Sinorhizobium sp. BG8: one gene and its partner. The protein of the gene in region 2 interacts with the protein of the main gene of each other region in a pairwise test. Links are inferred from orthologs where the notes say so. Each region holds a gene or a part of one and is shown on either strand. Other genes may lie near its edges.

The links.
Region 1: the proteins of ndk (region 2) and ung interact in binary tests that used the Escherichia coli proteins (3 or more experiments, as listed by UniProt). The link is inferred for Sinorhizobium sp. BG8 from one-to-one orthologs.

Annotation. Positions count from the first base shown.
Region 1 is NZ_CP044011.1:48,374-59,955, forward strand. Bases 3,475-6,236 are described here. They hold ung (uracil-DNA glycosylase), read right to left. Parts: upstream 5,321-6,236; coding sequence 4,628-5,320; downstream 3,475-4,627. Other genes in these bases: F3Y30_RS00250 (FAD-binding oxidoreductase), read left to right, coding at 3,475-3,595; F3Y30_RS00255 (nucleoside hydrolase), read left to right, coding at 3,646-4,605; F3Y30_RS00265 (ParA family protein), read right to left, coding at 5,440-6,165. In the rest of the region: F3Y30_RS00235 (manganese/iron ABC transporter ATP-binding protein), read left to right, coding at 1-426; F3Y30_RS00240 (metal ABC transporter permease), read left to right, coding at 423-1,295; F3Y30_RS00245 (metal ABC transporter permease), read left to right, coding at 1,292-2,146; more of F3Y30_RS00250, read left to right, coding at 2,360-3,474; F3Y30_RS00275 (CheR family methyltransferase), read right to left, coding at 7,497-8,348; F3Y30_RS00280 (chemotaxis protein CheW), read right to left, coding at 8,372-8,854; F3Y30_RS00290 (methyl-accepting chemotaxis protein), read right to left, coding at 10,846-11,582. UniProt on the Escherichia coli protein: Excises uracil residues from the DNA which can arise as a result of misincorporation of dUMP residues by DNA polymerase or due to deamination of cytosine.
Region 2 is NZ_CP044011.1:2,201,396-2,213,167, reverse strand. Bases 3,381-6,332 are described here. They hold ndk (nucleoside-diphosphate kinase), read right to left. Parts: upstream 5,092-6,332; coding sequence 4,669-5,091; downstream 3,381-4,668. Other genes in these bases: F3Y30_RS10320 (hypothetical protein), read left to right, coding at 6,240-6,332; F3Y30_RS10325 (DinB family protein), read left to right, coding at 5,371-5,901; F3Y30_RS10335 (hypothetical protein), read left to right, coding at 3,953-4,456; F3Y30_RS10340 (CGNR zinc finger domain-containing protein), read left to right, coding at 3,399-3,956. Outside these bases: F3Y30_RS10365 (CAP domain-containing protein), read left to right, coding at 1-915; pgsA (CDP-diacylglycerol--glycerol-3-phosphate 3-phosphatidyltransferase), read left to right, coding at 1,054-1,635; moaD (molybdopterin converting factor subunit 1), read left to right, coding at 1,637-1,891; F3Y30_RS10350 (molybdenum cofactor biosynthesis protein MoaE), read left to right, coding at 1,894-2,370; more of F3Y30_RS10320, read left to right, coding at 6,333-6,521; F3Y30_RS10315 (methyl-accepting chemotaxis protein), read right to left, coding at 6,566-8,185; F3Y30_RS10310 (hypothetical protein), read right to left, coding at 8,182-8,481; F3Y30_RS10305 (GGDEF domain-containing protein), read left to right, coding at 8,789-9,871; F3Y30_RS10300 (ABC-F family ATP-binding cassette domain-containing protein), read left to right, coding at 9,927-11,772. UniProt on the Escherichia coli protein: Major role in the synthesis of nucleoside triphosphates other than ATP. The ATP gamma phosphate is transferred to the NDP beta phosphate via a ping-pong mechanism, using a phosphorylated active-site intermediate.

The DNA of each region.
Region 1 (11,582 bases), 2.2 Mb from region 2 along the record:
TCCGGCGGGCAGCGCAAGCGCGTGTTCCTCGCCCGGGCGCTGGCGCAGGAAGGCCAGGTGATCCTGCTCGACGAGCCGTTCACCGGCGTCGACGTCAACACTGAGGAACAGATCATCGAGCTTCTGCGCACGCTGCGCGCCGAGGGTCGGGTGATGCTCGTGTCCACCCACAATCTCGGCAGCGTCCCGGACTTCTGCGACCGGACGGTCTTCGTCAAGGGCACCGTCATCGCATCCGGCCTGACCTCGGAAACCTTCAACGAGACCAATCTGGAGCGCGCCTTCGGCGGCGTGCTCAGGCACTTCATCCTTGCTGGCCATGATCTTCACGAGGACGAGGATCCGCGCGAGATCAAGGTCATTTCCGACGACGAGCGCCCCTTCGTCATCTACGCGGAGCACAAGCCGGAAAAGACCGAGCAATGAGCGCACTCCTGGAGCCTTTCAGCTACGACTACATGGTGAATGCCATGTGGGTCAGCGCCCTCGTCGGCTGCGTCTGCGGCTTCCTCTCGGCCTACCTGATGCTCAAGGGCTGGTCGCTGATCGGAGACGCGCTTTCCCATTCCATCGTGCCGGGCGTTGCGGGTGCCTACATGCTGGGTCTCCCCTTCTCGATCGGCGCCTTCCTGTCCGGTGGGCTTGCGGCTGGCGCCATGCTGTTCCTCAACCGCAGGACACGGCTGAAGGAGGATGCGATCATCGGCATGATCTTCACCTCCTTCTTCGGCATCGGCCTCTTCATGGTCTCGCTCTCGCCGACCTCGGTGAACATCCAGACCATCGCGCTCGGCAACATCCTGGCGATCACGCCCGGCGACACGCTTCAGCTTGCCATCATCGGTGGACTGACCCTCGCCATCCTGCTCGTCAAGTGGAAGGACCTGATGGTCGCCTTCTTCGACGAAAGCCACGCGCGTTCGATCGGCCTCAATCCGCTGGCGCTCAAGCTGCTCTTCTTTACCCTGCTCAGCGCCTCGACCGTCGCGGCCCTCCAGACCGTCGGCGCCTTCCTCGTCGTCGCCATGGTCGTCACGCCAGGCGCGACGGCGTATCTGCTGACGGACCGGTTCCAGCGGCTTGTCCTCCTCGCCGCATTGCTCGGCGCCGCGACAAGCCTCGTCGGCGCCTATCTTTCCTATTTCCTCAATGGGGCGACCGGCGGCGTCATCGTGGTGCTGCAGACGGCGATCTTCCTTCTGGCCTTCGTCTTCGCACCAAAGCACGGTCTGCTGGCCGCGCGCCGCAAGGGACGACTGGCACTCGCGGGCGGCGCCGATGGAGAAGCGGCATGAACGAGTTCGCCTTTCTTGCGTTGATGCCCTTCCAGCTTCCCTTCATGCAGAACGCCTTCGCGGTGACGCTGTTGATCTCGGTGCCGATGGCGCTGCTCTCCTGTTACCTCGTGCTCAAGGGCTGGTCGCTCATGGGCGACGCCGTCTCGCATGCGGTCCTTCCGGGCGTCGTGGTCGCCTATGTGGTGGGACTGCCCTTCGCGGCTGGCGCCTTCGTGGCCGGGCTGTTCTGCGCGATCGCTGCCGGTTACCTCAAGGAAAACAGCCGCGTGAAGGAGGACACGATCCTCGGCATCGTCTTTTCCGGCATGTTCGGCCTCGGACTCGTGCTCTACGTGAAGGTCGAGCCGGACATCCACCTCGACCACATCCTCTTCGGCGACATGCTTGGCATTTCGCTCCGCGACATCGCTGAAACCGCCATCATCGCGGCCATCAGCACGGCCTTCATCCTCGTCTGGAGAAGGGACCTCCTGGTGCAGGCCTTCGATCGCCAGCACGCCTGCGCGATCGGCCTTCCCGTTCGCTTCCTCCACTATGGACTTCTCGCAGTGCTTTCGCTCGTCGTCGTTGGCGCGCTTAAGGCGGTCGGCATCATCCTGTCAGTCGCCATGCTGGTGGCACCGGGCGCCATTGCATCGCTGGTCACGCGCCGCTTCGGCCCGATGCTCGTCGTCGCGGTTCTCGTCGCGGCCGGCTCCTCCTGCCTTGGAATCTATCTGAGCTTCTTCCTCGACAGTGCGCCTGCCCCCACCATCGTCGTGCTGATGACCATCCTCTTCGTCCTCGCCTTCCTGCTGCAGTTCAGGCGGCCCGAGACGGGACAGGCCGACGCCGGCGGAAATCGCTGAAGCCGACGGCGGCGGGGAGCCTCCTCCCTGCCCCGGGCACCGCGTTTCCAACCTTTCTTGCGGCCCGGCCGGTGGCAGTAACGCTTGCGTGCCGGAAAATCAGTTCGGCGAAAAGGTTCCCTTTGGCTATCCATTGCTCTATCGTCCGCGGCGATCGGATGGCGCGGACGGCCGCATCGGTGGCGTCAGGCATCGGGGATAGACGGGACAGGCATGGCAAATATCGGAATCGTCGGCGGCGGCATTATCGGCTGCGCCACCGCACTTCACCTCATCGAACAGGGGCATGATGTCACTGTCATCGAGCGCGATGCCGGCGGCCTGCCCGCGTCCGTCGGCAATGCCGGCATTCTCGCAGTTCCCGAAATAGATCCGGTCGCACGCCCCGGCATGCTGCTGGCGGCGCCGAAGTGGCTGCTTGACCCGCTGGGGCCGCTCACCATCCGCTGGCAGGACCTGCCCGCGCTCACCCCCTGGCTCGCCCGTTTCCTCATGTCGTCGCGACCCGCCAACGTCGAACATGCGCGCCGCTCGCTGCTGTTCCTGATGAAGTCGGCGGAAGACGACCACCTCAACATGGGGCAGATGGTTGGGATCTCCGGCCACATCCGCTCCACGGGAGCACTGACGATCTTCGACACGCTGGTTGCACGCGACAAGGCCTTTGCCCATGAGGAACGGACCTCGGCGCTTCTCGGCTCCAAAATCGAGAAGCTCGATGCCGAGGAAGCGCGCCGCCGCGTACCGGCATTGAAGGGCAACTTCGCGGGCGCCGTGTTCAACGACGGCTACAAGACATTCGAGTACCCGCTGACGCTGCTGCGCCGCCTGCAATCTTCGATCCGCGCCCGCGCCACCGTCATAGACGCAGCGGCCTCCGCGATCGAGCCGACGGCCCAGGGCATCGCCGTTTCGACCGAAGGCGGAAACCGCCACGTCTTCGACAAGATCGCCATTACCGCCGGGGTCTGGTCGCGCGACCTGCTGACGGGGCTCGGCCTCAAGCCGTCGCTGGAGACCGAGCGCGGCTACAACACGACCTACGTCAACCCTTCACTGACCCTTGAAATGCCGGTGTTCTTCTCCGAACACGGCTTTGTCGCGACGCCGTTCGAGAACGCGCTTCGCATCGGCGGCGCCGTCGAGCTCGCACGGCCCGATGCGCCCGCGAACTATGGCCGCGCCCGGGCGATGCGCCAGAAGATGCGCCGCTACGTGCCCGATCTTCCCGAGGAGGGCGGCACGGAGTGGATGGGACGCAGGCCGTCGACGCCCGATTCCCTGCCGGTAATCAGTTTGCATCCAAAGGACCCGCGCATCGCCATGGCCTTCGGACATGGGCACCTCGGCCTGACGCTTTCCGCCGTGACAGGACGCCACGTGGCGAACCTGCTTTCGGGACCCGCGGCTCCCGAACTCGAGGCGTTTTCCATCAGGCGTTTCCAGTAGCATTACCCGGCGACAGCGTTCCCGGGGCATTCCGAGAAGAGAACTTCAGCATGCACAAGGTCATTTTCGACACGGATCCGGGCATCGACGACGCGATGGCGCTTCTGTTCCTGCATCATCATCCCGAGATCGACCTCATCGGCATAACGACGGTTTTCGGCAATGCGTCCGTCGAGACCACCACGCGAAATGCACTTTTCCTCAAGCAGGCCTGGGATATTCCCGCGCCCGTCGCCATGGGCAACGGCAAGACCTACGTTCCCGAACGCCATTCCGCCGACTGGCCTGTGATGATCCACGGCCATGACGGTCTCGGCAACATCGACGTTCCCGACGTCGTCGATCTTCCGGTTGATCCGCGCCCGGCGCATCGGTTCATCATCGATACGATCCGCGCCAATCCCGGCGAGGTGACGATCATAGCCGTCGGCCGCATGTCCAACCTTGCCCATGCGCTGCGCGAGGATCCGCAGATCGCCAATCTCGCGCGCCAGGTCATCATCATGGGTGGCGCCTTCGACGTGCCGGGCAACGTCACGCCCGCGGCGGAAGCCAACATCCACGGCGACCCCGAAGCGGCTGATGTCGTGATGACGGCGGCCTGGCCGGTGGTGGTCGTCGGCCTCGACGTCACCATGAAGACGGTGATGACGCGCGACATGCTGGCCGGGCTCGTGTCCGCCGGCGGAGAGCGCGTCAGGCTCCTTTCCGACATCTCGCAAATCTACATCGACTTCTACGGACGGCACGTTGAGGACGCGATGGTTGTCCACGACAGTTGCGCCTGCGTCTATCTGGTCGCGCCCGAGCACTTCACCACCCGCAGCGGTGCGATACGGGTGGCGACGAGCGGCGTCGCCGACGGCCAGACGATCCAGAAGCCAGACGGGCGGCACTTCCCGCCGGGAGACTGGGACGGCTACCCGAGCCAGCTTGCCTGCATCGATATCGACGCGCCGGCCGTGCTCCGCCTCCTGGGCGAGACGCTGGCCTCACCCGCCCGGCCCTGAAGGACCGGAGACAGTCCACGCATCACGGTTCCAGCGGCAGACGCCAGTCGATCGGTTCGCGGCCCTTCGACTTGAGGAAGTCGTTCGCCTTGGAAAAATGACGGCAGCCGAAGAAACCGTTGTGGGCGGAAAGCGGCGAGGGATGCGGCGCCCTGAGCACGAGATGGCGCCGGTGGTCGACGAAGCTTGCCTTCTTCTGGGCATAGGAACCCCAGAGCATGAAAACGACCGGATTGCCGTTCTCGTTGACGGCGCGGATCACGGCGTCGGTGAACTGCTCCCATCCCCGCCCCTGGTGCGAGGCCGCACGTCCCATCTCCACGGTCAGCACGCTGTTGAGGAGCAGGACGCCCTGTTGGGCCCAGTGCTCGAGAAATCCGTGACGGGCCGGCGCGATGCCGAGATCGCTGTCGAGTTCCTTGTAGATGTTGATGAGCGACGGCGGGATCCTGACACCCGGTCTGACGCTGAAGCAGAGCCCATGCGCCTGTCCCTCACCGTGGTACGGATCCTGGCCGAGGATGACGACGCGCACATCGTCGAGGGGGGTGAGGTCGAGTGCGCGGAAATACTCCGCACCCTTCGGGAAGATACGTTTGCCCTGTTCCTTCTCCGTTACGAGAAAGCTTCTGAGCGACGCCATGTACGGGCTGCCGAACTCCGCCGACAACGGCGCCTTCCAACTCTCTCCGATGCGGATGTCTCCGGTCGTCATGCGATGCTCCCTTCACCCTTCCTCTATCGCCAAAACGCCGCGGCCTGTCGAGCGTGAATGCGCGACAGGCGTGCGAATGCCGGCAACGAAGCTGAATGGGAAAGCGGGACGAACGGGTCTCAGGCGGCCGACAGAAGCCTCTGACGCACGGTCTCGGCGGTCTGCGCCTTCCGCGCCTTAGCCGCGACACGCTGCACGATCTCACGCCCGAGGGCGCGGGCATTCTCCTGCGCCTTTTCGAGATTGCTGACCTTGCGGGCGTCCATCGTGTAGAGCGTCTCGCCGCACCCGAAGATGTCGCGATAGGCCGAGCGCTCGATGATCGGCGTGTCCAGGACATCCACGCGGCGTTTTGCCAGCAGATCCTTGACCGCGATCAGTGCGCGCGTGGTGACCATGGAATTGACGCGGGTGAGCACCACGGAATGCGCGATGCGGATGTCGGCCTTGTCCTCGAGATACTGGAGGAGCTCGATGACGTTGGCGCCGCCCTGCGCATCCATAGCCGATCCCTGGACGGGAATGAGCACGTGATCCGAGTAACCGACGGCCTTGGCGAGAAGCGAGTTGCGCGAGCCGGGCAGGTCGATCAGCACGTAGTCGCTCCGGCCGCGCTCCTCGGCGACATGCCCGTCGATCGTTCCCATCGTGACGTAGGTTACGACGGAAAGGTTCTTCCGGCTCTCCGCCGTGGCGGCCTCGAACCAGCGGGTGATCCACTGCTGCGGGTCGGCGTCGAGAACCGAGACCCGGTAGCCCATGCGGGCAAGCTCGGTGGCGACCAGGAGAACGGCAGTGGTCTTGCCCGCTCCGCCCTTGGTGTTGGCAAACGTGATGACTGGCATCATCGATCCTTCGAATGGGTTCGTGAGCCTTGTCATCGCTCGTCCAGTACCGCACATGGTACCGGGATCTATTTTGCCCGCATCATGGTTAACGGATGATAAAGCGCGCCTGACGCATATCTCCCGGAAGAGGTTATCGGCCCGGGCTAAAGTGAGACGCAGGAACAGGGACGGAAAGGGCATTAACCCTCTGTTTCTGCAGAACTTCGGGCGCGGGTTCGCTCAGCTTTTGCAGGAAATTCGCTAGTGCTTGCGGTCCGCGGTGAGGATTTCCCAGGCGATGTTGTCGAGCGGCACGACGCGATCGACGCCTCCATGGGCGATCGCTTCCTTCGGCATGCCGAACACGACGGAGGTCGCCTCGTCCTGGGCAACCGTATAGGCGCCGGCGCGATGCATCTCGTCCATGCCCCGCGCGCCATCGTCGCCCATGCCGGTCATGATCACGCCCATGGCGTTCGATCCGGCACAGCGCGCCGCCGAGCGGAAGAGCACGTCGACGGAGGGCCGGTGGCGGGAAACGAGCGGCCCGGTCCGCACCGAGACATGGTAGCGCGCGCCCTGGCGCTCCAGCATCATGTGATGGTCCCCGGGTGCGATCAGCGCATGCCCGCGCAGCACCGGATCGCCGTTCTGGGCTTCCTTGACCTCCACCTCGCACAGGCCGTTCAGCCGCTTGGCGAAAGCCGCCGTGAACTTTTCCGGCATGTGCTGGACGATGACGATGCCCGGCGAATTTGCGGGAAGCTGCTCGAGGAGCACACGAAGCGCCTCGGTACCCCCGTCGATGCCCCGACGCAGACGACCATTTCCGTCGTCTTCGCCATTGCCCGCCCAGAAGGGGGCGGCAATACGGCATCGGCGGTAAGCTTGGCGGCCGGCCCCTGCGAGAGCGGCACGCGCCGCGGTCCGGAGAGGCGGGCATGGGCTGCACCCCGCACGGCTTCGCGGATCCGCACGCCTGACTCCTCCAGGTGATCGGCCGCACCGATCTTGGGCTTGAGGATGACGTCGACCGCTCCCGCTTCCAGCGCCTGCAGCAGGGTTTCGGAACCCTCCTCCGTCAGCGAGGAGCACATCACCACCGGGATCGGCCTCTGCGACATCAGCTTGCGCAGGAAGGTGATGCCGTCCATGCGCGGCATCTCCACGTCCAGCGTGATGACATCAGGGATTTCTTCCTGGATCTTCTTCGCCGCCATGAAGGGATCAGAGACCGCGGCCATGACCTCGATGTCGGGATCCTGTTCGAGGACGCGGACGAGCGCCTGACGAACGCTGGCGGAATCGTCGATGATGAGCACGCGGATCTTTTTCGCCATGAGCGGACTTCAGACTTTCTTGAACACGGTATTCGCGACCTGCTTGATCGGAAGGTTGATTCCGGTCACCGTTTCCGAGTGGCCGATATAGAGGTAGCCGCCCGGCACCAGCCGATCGCAAAGCCGCGACAGCACGTGGGACTGGGTCGGCTTGTCGAAATAGATGAGCACGTTGCGGCAGAAGATGATGTGCATGGGATCGCCGACCTTGTAGGCGTCGTCCATCAGGTTCAGCCGGCCGAAGCCGATCGACGAGCGCAGCGAAGGCTTGATCCGCACGTCGCGGCGGGAAGGATCGCGCGCGGTCATGACGTACTTTTTCCTCAGCGCCGGCGGAACGGGATCGACCATTTCCTCCGCGTAGATGCCGCGCCACGCCGTGCGCAGCACGTCGGTGGAAAGGTCGGTCGCGAGAATACGGTAGTCGAGCCCGGAGTTTCCGGAAGCGAATTCGGCAAGCACCATCGCCATGGTGTAGGGCTCGGCCCCCGTCGAGCAGGCCGAACTCCACAGCCGCAGGCGCTTGTGCCCGGCATTGACGAGAGCCGGCAGCGCCTCCTGCTCCATATGCTCGAAATGCTTCGGCTCCCGGAAGAAGTCCGTCTTGTTCGTGGTCACGGCATCGATCAGGTAGACCGATTCCGTTTCGATGCCGCCCTCCTTGAACAGGAAGTGGCAATAGGCATCGAATGTTGGAATGCCGGTCGCGCGCAATCGCCGGCGCAGCCGGCCTTCCAGCATGGTCATCTTGGTGATCGGCATCTTGATGCCGCTGTAGTCGTAGATGTACTTCGACAGCGCCTCGAAATTGCGGTTGCTGATGCGATCGTCAGAATATTGGACTCTCTCCGCTTGCCCCACGGCGACGCTCCGTTATGCGAATTCTATGGCAGCGCTGCCGGCTTGCGCCAACGCCGTTTCCGCCCCGAGAAGAGGCGTGCGAGATCGACGATCACGACGAAGCCGCCGTTCCTGCGCACGACGCCCGAGATGTAGTCCGAGCGCCAGCGCACGCCGATGTCCGGCGCACCCTCGATCTCATCCTGACGGAAGGGCACGACCTCGAAGACCCGGTCGGCGACCAAGCCGAGCGTCATGATGCGATCCTTCATCGGTACGTCGAGGACCAGTATGCGTGTGTGCGGCGTCTTGACCGTACGGCTCATCCCGAGGCGCAGGCGCAGATCGATGACCGGCACCCCCTGCCCGCGAACGTCCCTGAGGCCCAGCAGATATTCCGGGCCGTGGGGGATCTTGAAAGCTTCCTCGTGGTCCAGGATTTCCCGGACCACCTCGACAGGCACGGCGAAGACCTCCTCGCCGAGGCTGAATGTCACGAACTGGGACTCGGCAGACGTGCTTGCCATGTTATGCGCTCTCCTTGAAATGCGCGTCGTCGGCATCCGGGCCGCCCATCGACATGTCGATGGCAAAGCCCTTCGCGCGCGCCTGCTGCCCGCTCACCGTATTGGTGTGGGAAGAAGTCGGGGCGGGCTTGCGAGCAGGCGCGGCAGCGATTGGCCGTGCAGGTGCCGGCTTGCGGACCTGGGCAGCCGCCTTCTCGCCGCTGCGATCGACACGGAAGAAGGAGATGGAGGCCTGGAGCTCCTCGGCCTGTGCGGCGAGTTCCTCCGACGTGCCGGACATTTCCTCGGACGAGCCGGCATTGACCTGGGTCACCTTGTCGAGCTGCTGGATCGCCTCGTTGATCTGCGAGGCGCCGATGTCCTGCTCGCGGCAGGCGGCCGAGATCTCGGAAACCAGCTCGGCGGTCTTGCGGATGTCCGGAACCAGCCGGTTCAGCATCTCGCCGGCTTCGGTCGCGACGGTTACGGTTTCACCCGACAGAGCGCTGATTTCCGATGCGGCCGCCTGGCTGCGTTCGGCAAGCTTGCGCACTTCCGACGCCACGACCGCGAAGCCCTTGCCGTGCTCGCCGGCACGCGCTGCCTCGACAGCGGCGTTGAGGGCGAGAAGGTCGGTCTGGCGGGCGATTTCCTGAACGATCGAGATCTTCTCGGCGATCGTGCGCATGGCGCCGACGGCACGGCCGACGGCCTCGCCGCTGGCTTCGGCATCCTTGGCGGACTGGCGGGCGATCTTCTCGGTCTGGGCGGCGTTGTCGGCATTCTGCTTGATGTTCGACGCCATCTCTTCCATCGAGGCGGAGGCCTCTTCGGCGGACGAAGCCTGTTCGGTCGCACCCTGCGACAGCTGCTCGGAGCTTGCGGAAAGTTCCTGGCTGCCGGCCGAAACATTGTCGGCGGCCGAGAGCGCATCGGCCACGACGCCGCGCAGGCGTTCGACCATGCTTTCGAGCGCAATGCCGAGTGTGTCCTTGTCGGACAGTGGCTTGGGCGAGACGGTCAGGTCGCCGTTGGCGATCTGGTCGGCAATGGTCGCCGTGTTGCGCAGGTTGCCGGTCATGACGTTGATCGTGTTGACCAGATCCTTGATCTCGTCGTTCGTCTTGATCTCGACGTTCTGGTTGAGGTCGCCGATGGCCACGGCCTCGGCCACGAGGCTGATCTTTCGCAGGCCGTTGTTGATACCGAGCGCGATCCAGACGGCGGCGCCAATGGCAATGAGGAGTGCGGCGGCCGAGAGACCGAGGATGAACGTCCGGGTCGTTGCGTACTGGACGTTGGTGTCCTGGTCGGCCTGATCCATGAGGGCGTTGTTGGCTTCGACGCGAGCCTCGATCCGCTGCTCGATATCGTCCATGATGCTGCGGGCGTCACCCGTGGCGATCCGCACGCCTTCCGCGGCGTTTCCGCTTCTCACCAGCGAGCGAATCCGGTCATCGAGGGAGAAGAGCTTTGCCGAGAGTTCCTTGACTTCCGCCCAGCTTTTCAGTGCCTCGTCGCTCGTCGAAGTTTGCTGGAGTTCCGCCAGCATTTCCGAGAACTTGACCCGGTTGCGATCGCCGGCATCGATGTACTGGTTAATTTCGTCCTGGGTGTCGGCCGTGACGAGGTTCATCTGCGCACGCGCGATGCGCAGCTGGAAGTTGTTCAGTCGCTGAGCACTTTCGAGGCGCGCTGCCGGCCCGAGATGAGATCGGTGATGGCCTGGTTGAGATTGCCGAGGCTGAAGATGCCGTAACCTGCGGTCGCGACGAGCAACAGGATCGTTACTCCGAATGCCAGAGCCAGTTTGAGTTTTATCGTGAATCGCATGTGGGGTCTTCTCCAAGACGTTCGGCGGACACGTTCGACGGCAACATCGCGGCGGTGTCCAAAATTGCGAGAAGACTGATACATTCACCCTTCTGTGAGCAGTTTTCGTTGCGGCTGGCGCCTGCTCACGCCAGCCGAATTGGTTGCGGGGCCCCGGGATGCGGCCCCGTCATTGCGCCTTAGGCGCTTTCCCTGAAATGCACGTCGTCGGCATCCGGGCCACCCATCGACATGTCCAGCGCGAAACCCTTGGCGCGCGCCTGCTGCGCGGCCACCGAGTGGTCCGGGCGGCGCTGCGGCTGGGGCCGTTTGGCCGGTGCGGCCGGAGCCGGCGCCCTTGCCGCCTGCGGAGCAGTCCTTTGCCCAGCCTGCTTGTCGCGCTTCGATGTATTGTCGACGCGGAAGAAGGAGATGGAGGCCTGGAGTTCCTCGGCCTGTGCGGCGAGTTCTTCCGACGTGCCGGACATTTCCTCGGACGAGCCGGCATTGACCTGGGTCACCTTGTCGAGCTGCTGGATCGCCTCGTTGATCTGCGATGCGCCGATGTCCTGCTCGCGGCAGGCGGCCGAGATCTCGGAGACCAGCTCGGCGGTCTTGCGGATGTCCGGAACCAGCCGGTTCAGCATCTCGCCGGCTTCGGTCGCGACGGTTACGGTTTCACCCGACAGAGCGCTGATTTCCGATGCGGCGGCCTGGCTGCGTTCGGCAAGCTTGCGCACTTCCGAAGCCACGACCGCGAAGCCCTTGCCATGCTCGCCGGCACGCGCTGCCTCGACAGCGGCGTTGAGGGCGAGAAGGTCGGTCTGGCGGGCGATTTCCTGAACGATCGAGATCTTCTCGGCGATCGTGCGCATGGCGCCGACGGCACGGCCGACGGCCTCGCCGCTGGCTTCGGCATCCTTGGCGGACTGGCGGG
Region 2 (11,772 bases):
ATTCTCGAGGAGAGCTTTCGTGAAATCGGCATCGGACAGATCGCCGGCAAATTCACCTCCGGCGGCACCACCTACAACGCCTCGATGGTCACGCAGAACTTCGCCAAATCCGGCAGTTCCATCTTCCTGACGGGGGTGATCTACAACGACACTTCCGGGGACGATTTCTATTCGGTCGGCGAAGGGCGCAACGACGTGCGCATTTCCTCAGAGGGCAAGACGACGGACAGCATCGCGAGCGGCGGCTACCAGATGAAGGTTAGTGCCGGCACCAACTCGGTGGCGTTCGGCACCGGATCCTCCGCCGTGAAGCTCGAGGCGAAGGTACTCAGCGAGAATGCCAAGATCGACCTCGTGGACGGCAAGTTCATCGAGAGCTCCGTATCTCTGACGCTGACCTCGGGCGCGAGCGGCGCGAAACTTTTGGGCCGCGACGCGCTGGCGCTTACCGGCTCCTCCGCCTCCGAGCGGCTCGTGGGCAATGTCGGCTCCAACCGCATCGACGGCAAGAACGGCAACGATTCGATCTCGGGCGGCGCGGGAAACGACAAGATTACGGGCGGCGGCGGCGCGGACAAGCTTTCGGGCGGATCGGGCGCAGACACCTTCGTGTTCAACCTGAAGTCGGACAGCACGGCGGCCTCCTCCGGCCGCGACACGATCATCGACTTTTCCCATTCGCAGGGCGACCGCATCGACCTGAGGTCGCTCGACGCCGATACGACCAGAAGCGGCACCCAGGACTTCTCCTTCATCGGAACGAAGTCCTATTCCGGTGATGCGGGGGAACTGCGCTACAGCAAGAAGGCCTCCGATACCTACATTTACGCCGACCTCAACGGGGACAAGAAATCGGATTTCGTGATCCACCTCGACGACGCGATGACACTCTACAAGAGCGACTTCCTGCTCTGACCTTCGCGGCGCCGGCGGAGACGTATTCCGCGCACCGGAATTATGCCGCTATCGGAGCCAAAAAAGACGGCGGGGACAGTTGACGTTGGCGACGCAAAGCCATCATTTACGCTCAAACGGCAGAGAAATGTAAAATCCATGGCATCGCGCGCATACAACATCCCCAATCTCCTCACTTACGCTCGCATTCTGGCCGTGCCGCTGATCGTCGTCTGCTTTTTCATCGAGGGTCGGCTCGAGAGTTCCGATTTCGCCCGATGGACCGGTCTCGGCCTGTTCATCGCCGCCTCGATCACCGACTATCTCGATGGCTATCTCGCCCGCATCTGGAACCAGACCTCCAATATCGGCAAGATGCTGGATCCGATCGCCGACAAGCTCCTGATAGCCGCCGTGCTTCTGCTGATGGCCGCCGACCAGACGATTGCCGGCTGGTCGCTCTGGGCGGCGATCACGATCCTTTGCCGCGAAATCCTGGTATCGGGCCTGCGCGAATATCTGGCGGCACTGAAGGTCAGCGTGCCGGTCACGCGGATCGCCAAATGGAAGACCACGGCGCAGATGGTGGCGATCGCCTTCCTGCTGGCCGGCCCTGCCGGCGACAAGGTGCTGCCTTATACGACCGAAATCGGCATCACCCTGCTGTGGGTCGCCGCCATCCTGACCATCTATACCGGTTACGACTACTTCCGCGCCGGCGCCAAGCATATGGTCGATTGAGATGGTCAAGCTCGTCTATTTCGCCTGGGTGCGAGAGAGGATCGGCAAGGGCGAGGAAGATCTCGCGCTTCCCGCCTCCGTGAAGACGGCAGGCGACCTCATCGCTTTTCTCAAGACGAGAGGCGAGGAATACGAGGCGGCGCTGGAGCACGAGAACGTCATCCGCGTCGCGATCAACCAGGAACATGTCGAGCATGACGAGCCGATCGGTGGGGCGCGCGAGATAGCGCTTTTCCCTCCGATGACCGGAGGCTGATCATGGGTGGCGGGCGCGAGGCTCCGGTCATCGTTCGCGTCAGCCGCGAGGACTTCGACGCCGCAAGCGAATTGAGCCGCCTCACCGAGGGCCGTACCGAGATCGGCGCGGTCGTCACCTTCACCGGGCTTTGCCGGGACGACGGCGGACGGCTGGCGGCCCTCGAACTCGAACACTATCCGGGCATGGCGGAGGCGGAAATCGGTCGCATCTGCCACGAGGCGATCGAACGCTTCCAGCTTTCCGGCATTTCAGCGATCCATCGCGTCGGACCAATCGCGCCGGGCGGAAACATCGTGCTTGTCATCGCCACGGCCTCGCACCGTCAGGCCGCATTCGACGGCGCTGCCTTCGTGATGGACTATCTCAAGACCTCCGCGCCCTTCTGGAAGAAGGAACACCTGCGTGACGGCACCGAAGGCGGCTGGGTGGATGCCCGCGACGCCGACGACCACGCCCGCGACAAGTGGCGGCGCTGACCGAGCCGTCCGCGTTTCGGCTGCCTTTGCCTCGACGTCATCCGAGAGCCACTGCCGCATACGGGTCAGGGGATCGCCTTCTCGCGCCGGAAGATGACGAGCAGGAGCACCAGGACCGAGAAGATCACGAGGTCGCGCCAGAGCGCCGCCGCATAGGCATTCCAGAAGGTTTCCGCGAGACCGACACCGGCGCCGCCGACCGCCGCCTTGAGCGGAGTGCCGTGGCCGCCGATCGCGGCGATGAACAGGACCTTCACGCCGAAGGTCATGCCCGCTCCGAAATCCATGTTGCCGTAGTAGGAAGCCGCGAGAATGCCCGTCAGGCTCGCGACCAGCGCAGCCGTGCCGTAGGCGGCAATGTAGACGCCGGCGCTGTCGACGCCGCAGAGCTCCGCAGCCTCCCGGTCCTCCGATACCGCCCGCCATCGCCTCCCCATCTCGAGCGCACGAGACAGACATGGCCGAGACCGACCACCGCGAACATGATCCCGGCATTGGCGAGCTGGATCGTGGTCAGCGTCACCGGAAAGGCCGGATCGTTCCAGAACACCACGGGCGTGTTCAGAAAGGGTGGAAGCCACAGGCTGCGGGTATCGGAGGCGAGCCGGGCAGTCTCCATCAGCACCAGCACCACACCGACCGCCGCGACCACGACGGTGTTGTCGGACGAGAAGGCGAGCGGTCGCATGACGTGACGCGCCACCACGACCGCGGCACCGATGGCATAGACGGCCGCCGCCACCGCTCCGACCGCGAGGGCGGCGGGCAGCACCAGCCACAGCCGGTTCCAGGCATAGTCGGAAAACAGGATGAACATCTGCGCGGAAAAGGCAAAGAGCGCGCCGAAGGTGATGTCCGCCCGTCGGGTGACGGCGAAGGCCAGCGAATAGCCGAAGGCAAGCACCGCATAGAGCGCGGCAACCGGCACGGCGTTCGCGAACTGCTGGAGGAGATAGGCCATGCGCGCATCCAACGGGTGACAAGATCACTATAACTGGTATTATGCATTTTACCAGTTAGGATGATCGATGACCTTCTCCTGGACCTCGCACCGCTTCGCCGGCGGCTCTCTGGCGCTCGACGTCGCCAACTCGGTCGTGCTGCGACCGGACGCTTCGCGGCGCATCGACCGCTTCGCCGATGCGGCGGCGATGGATGCCTTCGCCGCCGGTGTGAACCGCCATTGCGCCGAGCGGGATGTCTACGGACCGGTCGCTCCTGTACCCCCGGCGGGTCGCGCGCGGTTCATCGGCCTTCGCGAGGCGATCGACCGCCATTTCCGGGCCGAAGCATCAGGCAACGGCGATCCGGCGCTGCTCGCCGACCTCCTCGACGCGATATCGGCGACACTGCGCACGAGCCGCGGAGACAAGGATTGCTTGCTCGACACGGCGACCGCGCGCTCGGCGCTCTTCCTTGCCGCCAACCCGCAGCCGGAGCGGCTCAAGATCTGCCCGAACTGTCAGTGGCTGTTTCTCGACCGCAGTCGCAACCGGTCGCGCGCATGGTGCGACATGGCAGTCTGCGGCAACCGGGTGAAGGCCAGCCGGCACTACTACCGTCACCGCGAGGAGACAGTGCAATGAAATCGAGGATATTGCTGATGGTCGCCCTCGCCTGCCTGGCCGCCGGCTGCCAGCGCCAGAGCGGAGAAAACCCGCTCGAGCTCACCGGCAAGATGTTCATCTTCAACTATCGCCTCGCCTACGCGACCTACATGGTCACCCTTAACCGCACAGTGCCGGTGCCCGAGGGATCGAAGGTCGAGGCCCAGTTCGAGAACCCGGCGGGCGGCGACCCGCTCGTGCTGAGCCAGAAGCTCTTTCCGAAGGTCGACAAGGTGATCCTCGAAAGTCCGGACGTGACCTGCGTCAAGAAGGAGCGTCCCTACAAGGTGACCATCCGCGTGACCGATCCGGACGGCAAGGTCCTGCAGACGCTGGAGACCAGTGTGATCTCCAATCTCGACCAGGACGTGCTGCCGGCGAAGGCGCTGGTCGTCGGACCGGCCTACGACAAGAATCCAGAGGTCTTCAAGGACGGGAAGACGCCGGAGCATTTCGAAACGGCCAAGTGCCCGGTGTGACGCTCACGGGCGGGCCGGAGCCATGGTGCCTGGGTCGCCTGGCGCCGCTTGCGGCTTTCACCAGAACGCCTCCCTCGACGAGAAGAGCCGCCCGCGGCGGTCGCTGCGGGCGGCTCATCATTCCTGTCAGAGGCTGTTGCGGGCACTCTGCCCGCCGTCCGCCTGTGCCGTCAGGACCCGGTCATGTGCTCGGGTCCGTCCGACTGATCCAATCAGCCGACGATCTCGGTGCCGGAGAACCAGTATGCGATCTCTTCGGCAGCGGTTTCCGGAGCGTCGGAGCCGTGAACCGAGTTCTCGCCGATCGAGAGCGCGTGAACCTTGCGGATCGTGCCTTCGTCAGCGTTGGCCGGGTTGGTGGCGCCCATGACTTCGCGGTTCTTCGCGATGGCGTTCTCGCCTTCGAGGACCTGGACGATCGTCGGGCCGGAGGACATGAACTCGACCAGTTCGCCGAAGAACGGACGTTCCTTGTGAACGGCATAGAAGCCCTCGGCTTCGCGGCGGCTCATCCACACGCGCTTGGATGCAACGACGCGCAGGCCTGCGTCTTCGAGCATCTTGGTGATCGCGCCCGTGAGGTTGCGCTTCGTCGCATCCGGCTTGATCATCGAAAAGGTGCGTTCAATCGCCATCAGTCAATTCCCTTGGTTTCCGGTGAAAAGTGGCGGTTCAATAACCGCCAATTCCGCGCAAAACAAGGGGGCGCGGGCAAATGCCGCCGGATGGGCCAAGGTTTCATGCAGCCGTCACACGGCGCATGCGGCGACGCGCATCGGCCGACCGGCGCGCGCCGCACGCGAAGACTGCAGGCCTCTCATCGGATCAGCAAATTTCATGAGTCCCATAACACCCCGAAATCATTTCATGCCCTAGAATGCGGCCCGATGATTCAGGCAAGGAAAAACAACACCATGATCAGACACTTCCAGATGTTCGCCGCCTATAACGCATGGGCAAACCGCAATCTCTACGAGGCTGTCTCCAAGGTTACAGACGAGGAGTTCCGGCGTGACACCGGGGCCTTCTTCAAATCGTTGCAGGGAACGCTGAACCACATTCTCGTCGCAGACAGGATCTGGCTGAAGCGCCTGACCGGACAGGGAGAGGCTCCTCCCTCGCTCGACACCGTCCTGTTCGACGATTTCGCCGGACTGCATGCGGCCCGGGTCGCGGAGGACGCGCGCATCATCGACTGGCTGACCTCGCTCAGCGAGGAGGATCTGAAGCGCGACATGACCTATTCGCCGGTCTCCAGCCCTATTGCGTTCACCCATGCCGTCGAGCCAACGCTGGTTCACGTCTTCAACCACCAGACCCATCATCGCGGCCAGGCGCATTCGGGTCTGACGGCGCTCGGAAAGCCTTCGATCTCGCTCGATCTCATCTATTTCCTGAGAAGCGAGGGCCAGGAATGGATGACCGTGCAGGAAAATCCGAGATAGGCTCAGATAAGCGCCTCCGAGACCATGCGAAGTGTGACGGGTGACACTAGCGCGGGCGCCTGAAGCATGATCTACCAGAGGGCAAGGGGGGCATTACCCCCGTGGCAAAAGCCACCCGATGCACATGCACTCATATCCCGCATTGTCGATGTCCCGAGCGCAAGAAAATCAAGCAAACAAACAGCGCCAAGGACACAGAGAACTTGGACCGGCGGAAGGTCTTCCGGTTGTTACCCAAGTTACAGGGCATGGCGGCAAAGGATGAAATAGTCCTTTCCACCGGAGTGTAGGCATAGAGGATTGCAAACACGAGCCCGGTCCAAAAGAGGAAAAGGACAATGGCGAGAACGACAGAGGAATGGAGCGCGCTGCTGGGCAGCGCATTATCCAAGATGGCGCTGGTCTACGGGACGGACGCCCCGAACGCCTACCTGCCCGACGACTGCTATCCGGTGATCGCGAAAACGTTCGAGGTTGCCATGAACGAGGCTCGCGCCGAGGGCTATGCAGCCGCGATGCGCGACATCCAGCTTTCGCAGCCGCGGCGCGCCAAGCCCGCCAATGTCGGGATGTTCCTGCAGTTCGTGCGCGCCCTTCAGATGACGCGCAGAACCGCCTGACGTTTTCGCCCGCACCGTCCTGACGGAGCGGGCGACTTCCTCACTCAGGCTGCGCGTGCCGTCGCGCGGCCTTCAGTCCGCCCCGAGGCAACGGCCGATCCGCTGGCGGCAAGACGGAACCTTGCGAGCAAATCCTCCAGTCTCTGCGCTTCGCCGGCAAGCCCGTGAATGGCAGCCGAGGACTCTCCGACCATGCCCGCGTTGCGCTGGGTGTTACGGTCGATTTCCGAGACGGAGGCGCTGATCTCGCTCAACCCGGTCGCCTGTTCGCGGGCACCCTGCACAATGCCGGTGACGTGCGCGGCGATTTCCTGAACCTCGTGGGCGATGGCGCTGAGCGCCTGCCCGGTCTGGTCGACAAGGCCGACACCCCTCTTCACATGATCGTTCGAGGCGTTGATGAGCGCCTTGATCTCGCGTGCGGCGGTAGCGGTACGCTGCGCAAGCTCACGGACTTCCTGGGCCACGACCGCGAAGCCCTTGCCGGCCTCTCCGGCCCGCGCGGCCTCGACACCGGCATTGAGCGCCAGTAGGTTGGTCTGGAACGCGATGTCGTCGATCACACCGATGATCTTGCTGATCTCGCCGGACGAAGTCTCGATCAATTCCATCGCGGCCACGGCATCGCCGACCACCGTTCCGGACCGTTCCGCGCTGCGGCGAGCGTTCTCCACCAGCCGGCCGGCATCTTCCGCAAGACCGGTCGTCTGCTGAACCGTCCCGTTGACGAGCGAAAGCGCCGAAGCGGTTTCCTCGACCGACGCCGCCTGCCGTTCCGTGCGAAGCTGCAGATCGTCGTTGGCGTTGCGAATGCGGCTCGATCCCGCGCGGACGCTGCCCGCGGCGTCACCGACCGCGCCCATCACCATCTCGAGCTGATCCATGGAGGTGTTGAAGGACACACGGAGGTTCTCGAAATCGGCGGGAAATGCGATGGCGATGCGATGGGACAGGTTGCCGCCGGCCAGTTCCGAAAGCGCATACTCGACGTCGCGGACGACGGAGGCGGCAATCTCCGCCTGGCGCTGGCGTTCCTCCTGCTGGCGCAGCCGATCGGCGGCGATCGCCTGGTCGGCGGCGCGCGCCTTCTCGCTCATCTCGGTCGCGGTGCGATGCGCGAAGTTTGCCTGCTCCAGCGAACGCTCCGCCGCACCGAAGGCGGCCACAACCGAGTGGGTCAGTGCGATCAGCACGCCGCTCTGGACGATCAGGACGACGGCATGGAGCGCAACGCGCGAGAGATCCGACTGATCGGGGAAGATCGCCAGGGGCATCCAGAAGTAGAGCACGATGTGATGGGCCGCCACCAGTGCCGCATAGCCGACGATGGCGCGCCAATCGATCCAGGCGGCACAGATCGCGAGCGACGCGAAAAAGTACATGTGCATGTCGATCTGCAGGTGGGAGCCGGAGAAGGAATAGACCAGCAGGGCGACGCTCGCGGCATGCGCCATCGACATCACGACCCGGGTCGTGGCTCCTGTGCGATCACCGAACCAGCTCATCGAGGCCGAGGCTGCGACCAGGAAGGCCGAAGCGACGGCCGCGGTCGAAAAGCCATCCGCGCGGAAGATATTGCGCACGAGGATCAAGCCCACGTTGATCCACAGAAGGGAGAATATCCCATACGAAGCATAGAGGCGGAGCCTGGCGAGAGCGTTCATGATCGATCCTTCTGAAGGCAACCTGTTGCAAATGCATGATTGAGGACGAGAAAGGCGCCTTCGCCGAGAAGGCGCTGCGCAAAGTCGCTGCTTTGGGAATAGGCGACGGCCATCCAGCCGAACCGCGACGGGCCGACATAGGAGCCCCCCGACCGCGCGATGAGGGAATGGACCGTTGCCGGGTTCGATCCGGGAGCCGCCACCACAAGCACGAAATCTCCGGCCGGCCACGCCTGCGCGGCGACGACCAGGGAGAGAAACAGTGCAAAATTCGCCGCGATAACGGTCCTGTTCATGATGGCTCGGGATGAAGTAGCGACGCGTGACACATGCGTGCGGACTTGTGTCCTTTTCCACACTACCAGGGCGGGAAACGGCACAGCGGGGTCATCCCGTCAGCCATCAATGAAGGAAAAGGGTTAGAGATCCCTTAATTGAGCAATAATTGAGCAATTGCATCAATCGGCTATCGGCAAAATTGCAGAATGCAGGTTGCAATGCAGCATCACCTAATATTAACCGGCGCACAGTACAATCTCCGCGAGAATGCACGATGGGGGACGGCAAAGCGGTTCTTCCCACAACTTTTCGGTGTTTGCTGTTATGACGACGAACGCAATGATGGGGACGAAAGAAGCAGCGGCCGGGGCACCCGCTACCGCGCAGAAGATCATGCAGCTCATGGCAAGCCTCGGGATCAGCGGGCAGCCACGCAACTACGAATTGCTCTACGAGGCCTGCGCCGGCGGCAACGCCGCGCTGGTAAAGGAAATCGCCGCACTCGGCAAGTCGCCGGAACAGGCCTCGCTGGACGCGCTGGCCATCCGCTACGGACTTGCTAGCCACAATGCGCTTGCGGCCGGACAGGCGGCGGGAGAGGCCCTTAGGCTCATCGGGGAGATGTCCTCCGTCACAAACAAGTGCAACCAGGACAAGGCGATCGCCCTTCAGGAGATCCGGGAGATTGCCGACCGGCTGACTTCCGACCCGGTGTTCGCCATGACCGACTTCGCCAGCGACGCCAGCCGGCTGCTCGCCATCGTCCAGGATCTCCTGTCGGCAGAGCGTATCCTGGGCCTGCGCACCGACGACATTCTCGGCCAGATGCGGGGCGTGCGCTCCGGCATGGCAGCGAGCCACGAGGCGCTGACCCACGATACGGTCACCGGCCTCGGCAACCAGGCGGCACTTGCGACGCGGCTCAAGTCCCACTTCGAGAGTGAGGACGAAAAGACCGCGGCGCTGCTGCTGGTGCGCATCGACCGTCTCAAGGGTTTCATGGACACGCACGTGGCGGGCGCTGCCGACCAGACGCTGCGCCAGCTCGCAGCGCTGTTCAGGCAATCGCTGAAGAAGAACGATTTCGTGGCGCGGACGGGGCCGGACCAGTTCGCGCTTCTCCTCGCCGACGTCAATCGCGACAACGCGGCGAGCATCGCCGCACGCATCCGCGGCAAGGTCGAGGCGGAGAGCTTCAGCTTTCCGGGACGGGACCTGCCACCGGGCTTCCTGTCCCTGACGGGCGGGATTGCCTTCACGGATGCGGCTCGATCCCCTTCCGTGCTGGTAAGCCAGTCGGAACAGGCTCTCGCGGTTGCCGGCGAAGGCGAAGGTCGTGAAATCCGCTTCTACTCCGCCGACATTGCGGCTCGGGCAGCGCGCAACTATCGACGCGATGTGGCCTGAGGCCGCGCCTCAACCCCTTGCCTTGACGGGGTGGCCGGCCCTATAGACGCGATCCATGATCACGATCTCCGGCCTCTCCGCCCGTATCGCCGGGCGCCTCCTGCTCGACAACGCCTCCGTTTCGCTTCCGGCGGGAACAAAGGCGGGCCTTGTCGGGCGCAACGGCGCCGGCAAGTCCACGCTCTTCCGTGTCATCACCGGCGACCTTGCAGGGGAAGCGGGCAACGTCTCGATACCGCGCAACGCCCGGATCGGCCAGGTGGCGCAGGAAGCCCCCGGAACCGACGAGCCCCTGATCGAGATCGTGCTTGCGGCCGACAAGGAGCGCGCAGCGCTGATGGCGGAAGCCGAAACGGCCACCGATCCTCATCGCATCGCAGAGATCCAGACACGGCTCGCCGACATCGGCGCCCATGCGGCCGAGGCTCGCGCGGCCAGCATTCTCGCCGGCCTCGGCTTCGACCACGAGGCGCAGAAGCGTCCTGCCAAGAGCTTTTCCGGCGGATGGCGGATGCGCGTGGCGCTTGCCGCGGTGCTCTTTGCGGAGCCCGACCTGCTCCTCCTCGACGAACCGACCAACTACCTCGACCTCGAAGGCACGCTCTGGCTCGAGGACTATGTGCGCCGCTACCCGCACACCGTCATCATCATCAGCCACGACCGCGACCTCCTGAACACCGCCGTCAACTCGATCATCCATCTCGACCAGAAGAAGCTGACCTTCTATCGCGGTTCCTACGACCAGTTCGAGCGCCAGAAGGCAGAGGCCGACGAACTGCAGATGAAGGCGAAGGCGAAGAACGACGCCGCCCGCAAGCACCTGCAGAGCTTCATCGACCGCTTCAAGGCGAAGGCCTCCAAGGCGCGGCAGGCGCAGAGCCGCATCAAGGCGCTCGAGCGCATGGGAACGGTCGCCGCCGTGATCGAGGACCATGTGCAGGGCTTCACGTTTCCCGAGCCGGAGAAGCTGCCGGCCTCGCCCATCGTCGCGGTCAGCAGCGGTGCTGTCGGCTACCATCCGGGCCAGCCGATCCTGAAGCGGCTGAACCTCAGGATCGACAATGACGACCGGATCGCGCTGCTGGGATCGAACGGCAACGGCAAGTCCACCTTCGCCAAGTTCATCTCCGGCAAGCTTCAGTCCGAAACGGGAGAAGTGAAGGCGGCACCGAACCTCAAGATCGGCTTTTTCGCCCAGCACCAACTCGACGACCTTGTTCCGACGCAGAGCGCGGTCGAACACGTGCGTAGACTGATGCCTGACGCGCCCGAGGCGAAGGTGCGCGCACGCGTCGCCCAGATGGGGCTTGCGACCGAGAAGATGGAAACACCGGCCAAGGACCTGTCGGGCGGCGAAAAGGCGCGCCTGCTGATGGGGCTCGCCGCCTTCGACGGACCAAACCTGCTGATCCTCGACGAGCCGACCAACCACCTCGACATCGACAGCCGCAACGCCCTCATCCAGGCGCTGAACGACTATTCCGGCGCGGTGATCCTGATCTCCCACGATCGTCACCTGATAGAGGCGACCGTCGACCGGCTATGGCTGGTGAAGGACGGAACCGTCGCAAACTTCGATGGCGACCTCGAAGAGTACCGGGCCCTCATCGTGGGGGGACCGAAGGGCAAGGACGACAAGGCGCGGCCGGTGGCCGGCGATGACGGCCTTTCGAAGGCCGACCAGCGCAAGGCGAATGCGGACCGGCGCGCATCGCTGGCACCGCTGCGCAAAAAGATCAACGATCTCGAATCCTTGACGGCAAAGCTGGAGAAACAGATTCAAGCGCTTGATGTGGAGCTTGCCGACCCGGCGCTCTACGAAAAGTCCCCCGCCAAGGCAGCGTCAAAGGCGAAGGAGCGCTCGGATGCGGCCGCGAAGCTCGCAGACGCCGAGGAACAGT